One region of the Priestia sp. 53B2 genome, then DNA from elsewhere that is predicted to be linked to it. Evidence: riboswitches for the same ligand, from Rfam matches in the RefSeq annotation. Region 1 holds a riboswitch; each other region holds the start of a gene.
The links. Region 1 has a riboswitch for S-adenosylmethionine ahead of ACN6NE_RS17425 (bifunctional homocysteine S-methyltransferase/methylenetetrahydrofolate reductase). Riboswitches for the same ligand answer to the same signal wherever they lie in the genome.
Positions count from the first base shown of each region.

Region 2: linked by a shared signal. The riboswitch ahead of metK (methionine adenosyltransferase) and the one ahead of ACN6NE_RS17425 (bifunctional homocysteine S-methyltransferase/methylenetetrahydrofolate reductase) in region 1 are both predicted to bind S-adenosylmethionine.
Region 3: linked by a shared signal. The riboswitch ahead of ACN6NE_RS29795 (5-methyltetrahydropteroyltriglutamate--homocysteine S-methyltransferase) and the one ahead of ACN6NE_RS17425 (bifunctional homocysteine S-methyltransferase/methylenetetrahydrofolate reductase) in region 1 are both predicted to bind S-adenosylmethionine.

Region 1 covers NZ_JBLZXA010000020.1:647,977-652,251, reverse strand. Annotated here, with positions in the region: gene ACN6NE_RS17430 (YkvI family membrane protein) at 96-1,130, opposite strand; SAM riboswitch class I at 1,474-1,580, shown strand; gene ACN6NE_RS17425 (bifunctional homocysteine S-methyltransferase/methylenetetrahydrofolate reductase) at 1,688-3,526, shown strand; gene metH (methionine synthase) at 3,527-4,275, shown strand, end outside.
Region 2 covers NZ_JBLZXA010000008.1:1,078,232-1,082,506, forward strand. Annotated here, with positions in the region: gene ACN6NE_RS08890 (phosphatase PAP2 family protein) at 1-56, shown strand, start outside; gene ACN6NE_RS08895 (glycosyltransferase family 4 protein) at 75-1,220, shown strand; gene metK (methionine adenosyltransferase) at 1,253-2,455, opposite strand; SAM riboswitch class I at 2,587-2,704, opposite strand; gene pckA (phosphoenolpyruvate carboxykinase (ATP)) at 3,079-4,275, shown strand, end outside.
Region 3 covers NZ_JBLZXA010000038.1:139,231-143,505, forward strand. Annotated here, with positions in the region: gene ACN6NE_RS29790 (hypothetical protein) at 251-595, shown strand; gene ACN6NE_RS29795 (5-methyltetrahydropteroyltriglutamate--homocysteine S-methyltransferase) at 801-1,928, opposite strand; SAM riboswitch class I at 2,010-2,110, opposite strand; gene ACN6NE_RS29800 (hypothetical protein) at 2,443-2,808, shown strand; gene ACN6NE_RS29805 (FtsK/SpoIIIE domain-containing protein) at 2,821-3,954, shown strand; gene ACN6NE_RS29810 (hypothetical protein) at 3,951-4,275, shown strand, end outside.

The DNA.
Region 1 (4,275 bases):
TATAGTCTCATTTGTTTTACATTATAGCAAAGTAAAATCGACTTGTCACATCATTTAACTTCGTTTCTTCACATCTATTCTTTAAAATCCAGCTTTTAGCTTATTTTTTCTTTTTTAATACATAGCATCCATACAAAAGCTAGTCCAATATAGCCAAATATCGGATACAAAAACTCAAGAAGCTGGGCATATCCGAATTGCCCAATAATAAAGCAAGCCAAGATAATAAACGCAAAAGCTTGTTTGTCATTCAGGGGAAGAAATGACTGAAGCTGCTTAGCGATTCCAAATACATTTCCAATCAATGTAGTAAAAATCTCGCCTAACACAACTACCGTAAATAAAACATTCACCCACGCTGAGATATTTTTAACAACGGCACTCATCGGAATATCAAGTTGAAATGAATAAGGCAAATTGGAAAGGGCAAGATGAGTAGAAACAAGCATAAACGTAAGTACACATCCTCCTATTACGGCCCCTTTTTTAATCACGCTCCTATCTTTCACCGAGCTTCCTAATGGAACCAAAACGGCCTGCGCCAAAGCTAGATTTAGGGAAATATATAAAAAGGGACTAACCGCCCACTTCCACTGTGTGACGAGCGTTAAATCCGGCTTCGTTTGAATCAGTGAGAAATAGCTGATATTTGGCACAAAGATGATAAAAGCAAATGAAAGCATCATCGGCACAACAAGAGAATTAACCATTAAAATACCGTTAATTCCTTTTGCGATAAATATATAAGTTAAAACAATTGTAAAAATCATCCCAACAGGAGGCCACAGCCCGAACTGTTCTTTTCCTATTGCCCCCGTACTCGCTAGCATGACTGAAGTTACTCCAAATAAAATGACAATCATTACACCGTTTACCGCTTTTCCAAGCACATCACCAAATAAATATGTATTAAGCTGCTGATAAGAAGAAGCCCCAATTGCGTGCGAAAGCAGCATCATTTTCGAACCTAGCCAAATAAAAAACAAGCCGCTGACCAAAATTCCAACCATTCCAAGTTCCCCGTACTGTGTAAAAAATTGAACGATTTCCTTGCCTGTTGCAAAACCGGCTCCTACAACGGTGCCTACATACGTAGCAGCAACCTGCAGCGTGAGTTTCCACCTTTTCATGCCCATCACCCTTCTACCCTTCATAGTTCACTATATGTAGAAACGATTAAAAAAAGACGAGCCTTTTTACGTGTAAATCTACGCATATCCCAGCGTTTGTGCCTTTTCGTTTATTTTTTATTTTTCATTTTCTTTTTGCATTTCTCACAAAAAACTCCTTAACCCTAACATAACAGTCATTTTCAAACAAAATATACGGATATTTTCCCTTTAGCTTTTAAATTTTCCTCAATATTTGCTGGAAATTCACAATTTACTGTTGTATAATTTCTAAAAATCAGATAAATTATTAAATAAGTATTCTTTCTATTTAAAAAAATATGTTTCAATTATATACAATTGATTCTTATCATGAGAGGTGGAGGGACTGGCCCTTTGAAACCTCAGCAACCAGTCGTTAGAGACATGGTGCTAAATCCAGCAAGCAATTTATTGCTTGGAAGATAAGAAGGCGAAAAAAGTCTTCTTCTTAAGAAGACTTTTTCTATTTTATCGGCATATTGCATAAAACGAATCACTCGTGAAATAGAAGCGGAACAATTTAAGGAGGTTTTGACATGGGGTTACTTGAAGATTTAAAGTCTAAAATTTTAATTGGGGATGGTGCCACTGGTACCCTCCTTTACTCACACGGTATTGACAGCTGTTTTGAAGAACTAAACATCACCAAACCAGAAGAGGTTTCTCGTATTCACAGAGCCTATGTAGAAGCTGGTGCAAACGTTATTCAAACAAATACGTACGCTGCTAATTATCAAAAACTTGCCCGTTATGGATTAGAAGATTCAGTCAAAGACATCAATATTGCTGGTGTAAAATTAGCGAAACAAGCTGCAAAAGATCAGGCTTACGTGGTTGGTACACTCGGCGGTATTCGTTCTTTCCAAAAAAACGCTATTAGTTTAGAAGAGGTTAAGCGAAGCATTCGTGAACAAATGTTTTGGCTTTTAAATGAAGGCGTGGATGGCCTTTTATTTGAAACATACTATGATTTCGAAGAATTAAAGACCGTTCTTACACTGGCAAGAAAAGAAACGGATAAGCCTATTATTACCCATGTTTCCCTGCATGATATTGGCGTACTGCAAGATGGCCGCCCTTTAGCAGATGCATTAAAAGAATTAGAAGACTTGGGAGCAGATGTTGTCGGGCTAAACTGCCGTTTAGGTCCTTATCATATGATTCAGTCTCTTGAAGAAGTACCTCTTCCTGATCGTGCTTTCTTATCTGCTTACCCTAATGCCAGCCTTCCGGCGTATGTGGAAGGAAAGTTGGAATATGAAACGAATGAAGACTACTTTGTAGAAAGCGCGCGTTTATTCCGCGAACAAGGGGTTCGCTTAATTGGAGGATGCTGCGGTACAACACCAGCTCACGTACGCGCAATGTCATCTGCCTTAAAAGACTTGCCTCCGATTACAAGCAAAGTCGTTAAAATGAGACCAGCCGTTACGGTTCAAGAGCGTGAGCAGCAGGATAAACCTCATATGCATGAGATTGTGAAGAAGCGCCGTTCGGTTATCGTCGAGCTAGATCCGCCTAAACAGCTTGGTCCGACGAAATTTTTAGAAGGCGCAAAAGCACTTGATAAAGTCGGCGTAGATGCTATTACATTAGCTGATAATTCTCTTGCCTCACCTCGCATCAGCAACTTGGCAATGGCAACACTGATGCAGCAAGAAACAAAAGCACGACCGCTTATTCATATTACCTGTCGCGACCGAAATTTAATTGGACTTCAATCTCATTTAATGGGACTTCATACGTTAGGAATGAATCAAGTGCTTGCGATTACCGGTGATCCTTCAAAAGTTGGCGATTTCCCTGGCGCCACTTCGGTCTACGATTTATCTTCATTTGACTTGATTAGTTTAATCGCTCAGTTTAATGAAGGACTATCTTATTCCGGCAAACCGCTTGGTCAAAAAACCAATTTTTCCATCGCAGCTGCCTTTAACCCAAACGTGCGTCACTTAGACCGAGCCGTTCAGCGTTTGGAAAAGAAAATCGACTGCGGGGCTCACTATTTCATTACTCAGCCTCTCTATTCAACTAAGCAAATTGAAGAGGTATATGAAGCAACCAAACATTTAACAACACCGGTATACATCGGTATCATGCCGTTAACAAGCGCAAGAAATGCTCGATTTATTCACCATGAAGTACCTGGAATTAAATTATCAGAAGATATTCTAGAACGCATGGATGCCACGGGAAATGACCGAATTCGCGGTGAAGTCGAAGGTCTTGCGATTGCAAAAAACTTAATTGATACAGCATATGAGTTATTTGACGGTATTTACTTAATTACGCCGTTTATGCGCTATGAAATGACCGAAATTCTAACACGCTATATTCACGACAAGCAACTTGTTACATCAGAAAGGAAGATATAAATGAGCTCACTTATCGAACAACAACTAAAGAAGCGAATACTCGTCATCGATGGAGCAATGGGAACGATGATTCAAGATGCTGATTTAACCGCTGAAGATTTTGGCGGCGAAGAATATGAAGGCTGTAACGAATATTTGACTCGAACAGCGCCTCATGTGATTCAGCGCATTCATGAAGAGTACTTTGCAGCAGGTGCTGACATCATTGAAACCAATACGTTTGGCTCAACATCTACCGTACTTGATGAATACGATTTAGGTCACTTGGCGTATGAATTGAATATCGAAGCTGTGAAGCTTGCTTGTGCAGCCCGCGATAAATATTCAACTCCCGAATGGCCTAGGTTCGTAGCTGGAGCTATCGGTCCTACCACTAAAACTCTCTCTGTTACCGGAGGCATTACATTCCCTGAGTTAGTAGAATCGTACGAAGAGCAAGCTCGGGGTTTGTTAGACGGCGGCGTTGACTTGCTTTTAGTCGAAACCTGTCAAGACATGCTGAACGTAAAAGCCGCGTTTCTAGGCATTACAGCGGCGTTTGAAAAACTAAAAACCGAAGTTCCTATTATGATTTCAGGAACAATTGAGCCTATGGGAACAACTCTCGCTGGTCAAGATATCGAATCTTTTTACTTATCACTGGAACACATGAAGCCTCTTTCAGTCGGACTTAACTGCGCGACAGGCCCTGAATTTATGACGGATCATATTCGCTCTCTTTCAGACCTAGCCACTTCAGCAGTTAGCTG
Region 2 (4,275 bases), on a different contig from region 1:
GCCTGATACTGGGCATCTTTTCAGGTGCTGTGTCACTGAACATATTTTTAACTTAATTGATAGGAGGAGTACTAATGAGAATTGCTTTATTTACGGATACATTTGCTCCAGAAGTTAACGGAGCTGCTAAAACACTTTATCAGTTTACCCAGTATGTCAAATCAAAGCAAATTCCCATCCAGGTATTTGCTCCTGAATTTGCTCATGATCAGTCATTTTCAACGTATGTTCACCGTTCGCCCAGCATGCCGTTTTTCCTTTATCCAAACAGCCGCTTTTCATTGCCAAACGTTCTAAAAATTAAAAAGCAGCTGCAGGAATTCAATCCTTCTATTATTCATTTGGCCACTCCTTTTACAATGGGGCTTTGCGGCTCCTATTACGGGAAAAGATTAGGTGTTCCTCTTGTCGGCTCTTATCATACCAATTTTGATGATTATTTATCTCACTATGAACTTGAAAAAATGCGTGTACCACTGCAAAAATATATGAAATGGTTTTATAAACCTGTACAAAAAATATTCGCTCCCTCTGAAGTGACCAAACAGCAGCTAGAAGAACAAGGGTTTCACAACGTATCTATTTGGTCGCGAGGAGTAAATCATAAATTATTTCATCCCCACTATGACCGCTTTGATATTCGTATTAAATATAATATTAAAAAGCCCTACATTTTAACGTATGTAGGAAGATTAGCTAAAGAAAAGAACGCTGATTTTTTAATAAAAATCGCACGATCTCTACCGGATCATATCCGCCATCAAATTCACTGGGTTATTGTGGGAGACGGCCCTTTAAAAGAACAAATGCAGCAGCAAGCATCTGAGCATATGACATTTACAGGCTTCCTTGAAGGTAAGCAACTTGCTCATATCTATTCATCATCTGATTTGTTTGTTTTTCCTTCAGAAACAGAAACCTTCGGAAATGTTGTACTGGAGTCTCTTGCTTCTGGAACTCCTGTAGTGGCAGCAAATGCAGGAGGAGTTAAACAGATGGTTCAGCACGGGCGAAACGGCTACCTTTGCAAACCTCACTCCTTAGAAGAATTCAGTTCGGCTATTACAGGTTTACTCGATGATTTGCACCAGCGGCTTCACTTTGGCCATGCAGCGAGACACTATGCTCTTACTCAATCATGGGACGCCATTTTTCAGCATTTGCTTTCAGAATATGAAGGTGTCGTAGAAAAATCTGCTGAAGGTATTCAATGGGCATAAAAAAAATCTCCGTTTTCACGGAGATTTTTTTATTATTTAGCTAAAGCTTGAGTTTTTAATACTTCCGCTTTGTCTGTGAACTCCCAAGGAAGCTCCACATCCGTACGACCAAAGTGGCCGTAAGCTGCTGTTTGCTTATAAATTGGGCGACGTAAATCAAGCATTTTAATGATGCCTGCTGGACGTAGGTCAAAGTTTTTGCGTACTACGTCTACTAGTACTTCTTCAGAAACTTTTCCTGTACCGAATGTATCAATTGAAATAGATACTGGTTGTGCAACACCAATTGCATATGCTAGTTGTACTTCACATTTATCAGCAAGATCAGCTGCTACAATATTTTTCGCAACATAACGAGCTGCATAAGCTGCTGAACGGTCTACTTTTGTTGCGTCCTTACCAGAGAATGCACCGCCGCCGTGACGAGCATATCCGCCGTAAGTATCAACGATAATTTTACGACCAGTTAAACCAGCATCTCCTTGAGGACCGCCGATTACGAAACGTCCTGTTGGGTTAATGAAATACTTTGTATTTTCATCAATTAACTCGTTTGGAACAACTGGATTAATAACATATTCTTTTAAGTTACGTTGAATTTGCTCTAACGTTACTTCTGGATGATGCTGAGTTGAAATAACAATTGTATCGATGCGAACAGGTTTGTTGTTTTCATCATATTCAACCGTTACTTGTGTTTTACCATCCGGGCGAAGGTAAGGAAGAATTTCTTCTTTACGTACTTCTGTTAGACGGCGAGCAAGTTTATGAGCTAATGAAATTGGAAGAGGCATTAATTCTTTTGTTTCGTTACATGCATAACCAAACATTAACCCTTGGTCTCCAGCTCCGATTGCTTCGATTTCTTCATCTGACATTTGACCTTCACGTGCTTCTAACGCTTGGTCTACACCAGCAGCGATATCAGCTGACTGCTCGTCGATAGATGTTAATACTGCACAAGTTTCAGCATCAAATCCGTATTTTGCACGAGTATAGCCAATTCCTTTAATTGTTTCACGAACTGTTTTAGGAATATCCACGTAAGTAGAAGTTGTAATTTCACCACTTACTAAAACTAAACCAGTTGTTACGCTTGTTTCACAAGCAACACGAGCATTTGGATCCTTTGCTAGGATAGCATCAAGAATTGAGTCAGAAATTTGGTCACAAATTTTATCGGGATGTCCCTCTGTAACAGATTCTGACGTGAACAGACGACGTTGTGTTGACATCAGTTTTCCTCCTTATAAATACGATACATTGTGATACGGTACTCATTCCCTTATTTTCATTACACGTTAAAAAATATAAAAAACCTTTCCTTGTATCGAGGAAAGGTATCAAATTCTACATAAGCCTTTCACTCTTATCGATCAAGGTTGTGCCCTTGCATCAGGTTAGCACCTTATCGTCTACACAAAAAAATGACGATGGTTGCTGGGTTTCATAGGGCCTGTCCCTCCACCAGCTCGGGATAAGAGAGTATCCGTTCAAGGACATATAATACATGAAAAAGCGCTTCACTGTCAACAACATTCAAATGGAAATCATCTCTTTATGTTTGAATCTGTTTTAATGTAACATACTCAAATTCCGAAATAGTACATCTTATTAAGAATCATCACTAAGTTTAGTTAATAAGACAGATCAAAATGAGGCTTTCACTTAAAACAGCTTCACTTTTTTCGCTCCTAGCACATATACATGTGTCTAAAATAGGTATAACGTACATTTTTTTATAATACACAAACATTTTTAGTTAAATAGTATAGAATAATTAAATAAATGTGTTATACTAATTATAAATTTCAAACATTAATGAATAAATAATAGCTAAAAAAGGAAGGTAGTGCACATGAGTACTGTTGATATGTCTATCGAATTAAATGGTTTGCTTCAATTAAAAACAACAAAACACCAATTATCTGTTCCACAACTTGTTGAAAAAATTCTAGCTCGACGCGAAGGAACGCTGACTTCTACAGGTGCTGTGTCAGTCGAAACCGGAAAATATACAGGTCGCTCTCCTTTAGATAAATTTATTGTAAGCGATGCTGTGTCTTCAAAAACGGTTGAATGGGGACCTGTCAATCAGCCAATTTCTGCTCAGCGATTCGATGCGCTATACAAAAAAGTCTTAACCCACTTAAAGAAGCAGGATGAACTTTTTGTTTTTAATGGATATGCTGGAGCTGATAAAAAGTATCAGTTACCAATTCAAGTAGTTAATGAATTTGCATGGCACAACCTATTCGCTCAGCAGTTATTCATTCGCCCTTCAGCCGAACAAAAAACAAATGATGATGTGAAGCCGTTTACAATTGTAGCAGCTCCAACGTTCAAAGCTGATCCTGAAACAGACGGGACGAATTCTGAAACCTTCATTATTCTTTCGTTAGAGCGACGCATCGTGCTAATTGGAGGAACTGAATACGCTGGTGAAATGAAAAAATCTATTTTCTCAGTGATGAACTTCTTGCTTCCTCAAAACAATATTCTATCCATGCACTGTTCTGCTAACGTAGGAGAAGAAGGTGACGTTGCATTATTCTTTGGTTTATCTGGAACGGGTAAAACAACGCTTTCTGCTGATGCAAACCGTCGTTTAATCGGAGATGACGAGCACGGTTGGTCAAGCTCTGGTGTATTTAATATTGAAGGAGGATGCTACGCGAAGTGCATTCAGCTTTCCGAAGAAAAAGAACCGCAAATTTTCAATGCAATTCGCTTCGGCGCCGTACTGGAAAATGTAGTGTTAAATCAAAATACGAAAGTAGCAGATTACAATGATAATAGTTTAACAGAGAATACTCGTGCCGCTTATTCAATTGACTCTATTGATAATACGGTATTGCCAAGCGTTGCTGGGCATCCTACAGCTATTGTCTTTTTAACTGCTGATGCCTTCGGCGTCTTGCCTCCAATCAGCAAGCTTACAAAAGAACAAGCGATGTACCATTTTCTGAGCGGATACACTAGTAAGTTAGCTGGAACAGAGCGCGGCGTAACATCGCCACAGGCTACTTTCTCTACATGCTTTGGTGAGCCTTTC
Region 3 (4,275 bases), on a different contig from region 1:
CAGTCATTCTTAGCTTTTTTTTATATTGAGACCGAAACTCAGAACAAAGAGTTGTTTGCCTTTCTCAAATGATTGCACTAATAGATGATAAGGAATCAACGATGGTCAAATAGAGAGAGAGGGGTAGTGGTGATGGAAAAGTAGCAAGAAACGCATTTATGCATTTGATGTATACCTAGGCAGGCACAGTGAACCGCAGGACAACTATAATTTAACTTATTTTAGAAGTCCTATAAAAGGAGGAATGCACATGGAAAAAGAGCTCATATTTAAGCCTTATATGTTGCTATTTGAAATTGAAATAACAATAGTAAGTATCATCGAACACGAGATGATTACACAATATGGACCATTATGGCGACAACTTTTTTTTGTTAAGTGTGGAACTGACCTATATGACAATCTCCCATTACTATTCAGATTGAACCCCCTTCAAACTATCTTCACTGATCATGAATTACATGACTTATGTATATTAACAGATATTAAAAATACTCTAGTACAACTTTTACCCATTTCTCAAGATGACGTGAATCACCTTATTAGTGTCTTGCAGCACTTAAACCAGAAGAAAACTCTCTTATTATTTATCTAATTATATTCAGTAATGGGTTATTAAGAAGATCTTGTACCTAATAGAGGAACAAGTTTTTCAATGTGAGCGTATCGAATTAGAACGTGTGATATAGGAAGAATGGATATCCATTCTTCCTTTTTCCGTTTATAAGATTCGCCTGTTTATCGTATTTCAACACATCTAGAATGCTGCTTATATAAAATTAAGAAACAAATCTCCCTTTTTAGTTAACTCCCCAGACATCTTGAGCAATTTTAATTATGTGACTAATTTTATTCCATTGTTCCTCTTCTGTTAACACATTTCCTTCTTCTGTACTTGCAAAGCCACATTGAGGACTCAGCGACAAGTTTTCTAGAGGAATATATTCGCTTGCTTCTTTAATTCTTCGCTTAATAATCTCAGCATCTTCTAATGTAGGAAACTTAGATGTTACTAATCCTAATACAACGCTTTGATTATTACGTGTAAAGCTTTTTAATGGTTCAAAATCTCCTGAACGGTTATCATCATATTCAAGGAAAAGCCCATCTACATGTAAGTTAGCAAAGATTGCATCGGATATAGTATCGTATCCACCACTTGTGATATACGTAGATCTAAAATTTCCGCGACAAATATGCATAGTAATGAGCATATCTTCAGGCTTTTTAGAAATAGCATCATTTAAGCAACTTACTCGCGTATCAATAATGTCCTTTACGTTCATACCAAGCTTCTCAACAACCGCATTGATACGTTCTTCAGAGACAAAATCAATCCAGGAAGTATCATCTAATTGTAGGTAACGGCAGCCTGCATCATAAAAAGCTTGAATGGCTTTTTGATAAGCAGCTACAGTATCATGATAAAATTGATCTCTGTTCCCCTTGTAATATGTATCTTCTTGAACTCGAGTAAATAACATATTTGGACTTGGGATAGAGAATTTAGCAACTTGGCTTCCATCACCATACTGTTCGACAGCTTTTTTTAAGAACGTGAAGTGTTCCAGCATATAATGTTGATTGAAGTCTACTTTACCTACTACCTTAATCGCTTTATTTTTTGTTTTTGCGCCTTTGAATTGGCTAATATATTCTGTCTCAAACTCCTCTACGCCTTCTAATCCTGATAAGAAGTCCAAATGCCACCATGAGCGTCTAAATTCACCATCAGTGATGGATTTAAGCCCCACCTCAATTTGTTTCTGGACAAGTTTTTCAATTTCTTTGTCCTCTATAGATTTTAAATCGGCCTTATTGATTCTTGCATTCGCATACGCTTCTCTTGCTTCTTTAAGGGGAGCTGTTCTTAAAAAGCTGCCTACGTGATCAGCTTTAAATGGAGCTTTCACTAATGTCTTTGTCATGGTTTTGTTTCCTTCTTTCTTTTCAAAATAAAAAACCTCTTCTTACAAATAAGAAGAGGTTAATAATCGTTATGAGCGCTCTTCTTATCTTCAAGCAAATTGCTACTGGAATTGGCACAGTACTTTAACAGTCTGTTGCCGAGGCTTCCAAGGGCCAGTCCCTCCACCTCTCGAGATAAGAATATTCAATTTAATTAAAATTTAATTAACTAGAAAAAAGGTTACACCTGTTTTCTTAGCTTGTCAACAAAATTTTGAAAAATCAGAAACAACACACCTCTTATTCCATTACTTACTCATTACCTAATGCAGTAAGGGTTCTTCTTTATTTTTTGTTTGGACAGGCAAGCTTACTGCAGTAGTTACATAGTATCTAAAGAATTACGACTCCACTACTTAATCAGTATCTAGTTCAGTAACGTTACTGCGTTAATACAAGCTGTATACGCCTAGTGAAGCCCTTCGTGGAATCTGTAAGGGAGCTGAGCCGAAGAGGCGAAGGGGGCGACCGGATGTGTTGAGCCGAAACAATTCATACCTGAAAGGCAAAAAATTAAAAAGAATGAAAGAAGGTACCAACATGAGAAAAACACAAAGGTTTTCTTTTCGAAAGATCTTTCCTTTAATCCTCAAATCATCTCTTACGAGACCTCGTCCTTTCAGGGCTTATTCCTTTGTTCCTTTTAGTCCACTCGCCATGCTTGACCCCACTATTCTAACCATAGGAGGTATTATCTTAGGAATTGCCATCATCGAACGAATATTAGAGAGATGGGGTGTTATTGATCTTGTGGATCAGTTTGGAAAAATCATGCGATTTATCCTGCCTGTCACCTTCTATAGCGCCTTAATTTACTTTTTTGCGACTTTTATATTCTAAGGAGGAATGTGTATGTTTGAGAAACTAAAATTGCGTGGTCAATTGATTAAAGCGTTTCGTACGGCAGAGATTTATCGCGTGGTGAAACATGGAGACCGAACCTCTTATCTCTTTCCTAAAATTCATCAGATTGATCACCATCATACGTACACTCGGTACGCTTTTTCTTTATTGAATGGCATTGATCCTGAGCTTTTACACAAAAAAAAATGGGCCTTACGACAAGTATTAGGCAGCAACATTGAGATAAATGGCAGCTTAAAGAATTTTAGCATTACCGTTCATCACAAAAACTTACCTAAGATGCTCAATTATAGGTATGAAGTCGTTCATCCTCATATTGAGAAAATGGAGCTTCCTGTATGCATTGGTCAAGATATTTATGGAAACCCCGTTTCATGGGATTTTGCGGATTTGGAAACCTTACTGATTTCTGGCGAAATTGGAGCTGGAAAAAGCAGTCTGATGCGGGTCATCCTCACAACATGGGTGAAATATGCCTCTCCTGAAGACTTGCGTTTGGTGTTAGTAGATTTGAAACGAGCTGATTTAGGGCTTTTTCATGGCATTGAACATGTGGATGCGCTTTGTTTTGAGGCAAAGGACATGAGAAAACCTTTTGCCTTATTACGAGCTGAAATGTACAGAAGAGGCGATTTATTGTTAGAGCATGGCGTAACACATATAAGCAGGCTTCCATTTAAGCTGCCTCGTATCGTTGTGGTAATTGATGAAATGTCCATAGTGAAGAGAGAGACGGATCTTGTGGAGATGATTCAACAGTTTGCCAGCCAAGGCCGTGCTCTAGGTGTTCATACGATTATTGCCATGCAGCGTCCTGATGCTGATTTATTGAATTCAGCACTCAAAGCAAACTTACGGGTTCGGATCTCTGGAAGACAGGCCGATGCGATAAATGCGAAAGTTGCCGGAGTCATCGGTGCCGAAGAAATCGATGCTGCAGCCAGGGGGCGCATGAAAATTAAGATTGATGAGGTCAAAGAGTTTCAAGCCTTTTTCTTAGATGAAGGTGCTTGTAAGGAAATACTCTCTTCTTATAAAACGCTTGTGAAAGATCCCGAACCAGAACTCGAAGTTACATCACAATCCATCTTTGGTTTATTAGAGAAGGAGGAGCAGCGATGAGTTTCCATTTATCTCAACGTGATAAAGACATCATAGCGTTTATCAATCAATTTAGAGCCGTGGATCGAGACTCATTAGTTGACCTGTTCTTTAAACAGCTTAAATCGCCCGTAAATGCGTGTAATAGTGTGATGGTACGTTTATATCGGTTAGGACTCATTGAACGCACCCAGCAGTATTCTCCTACGGTCTACTTACCTGTAGATGCCAAAATTAAAAAGAACTCTCAAAAAATATTACATTTCCTTTCTATCTTGGATGTCTATAAACAAATGTGTACGTATAGCACACCTAAACAGGTCATTGTCGAAGATAAGCCCA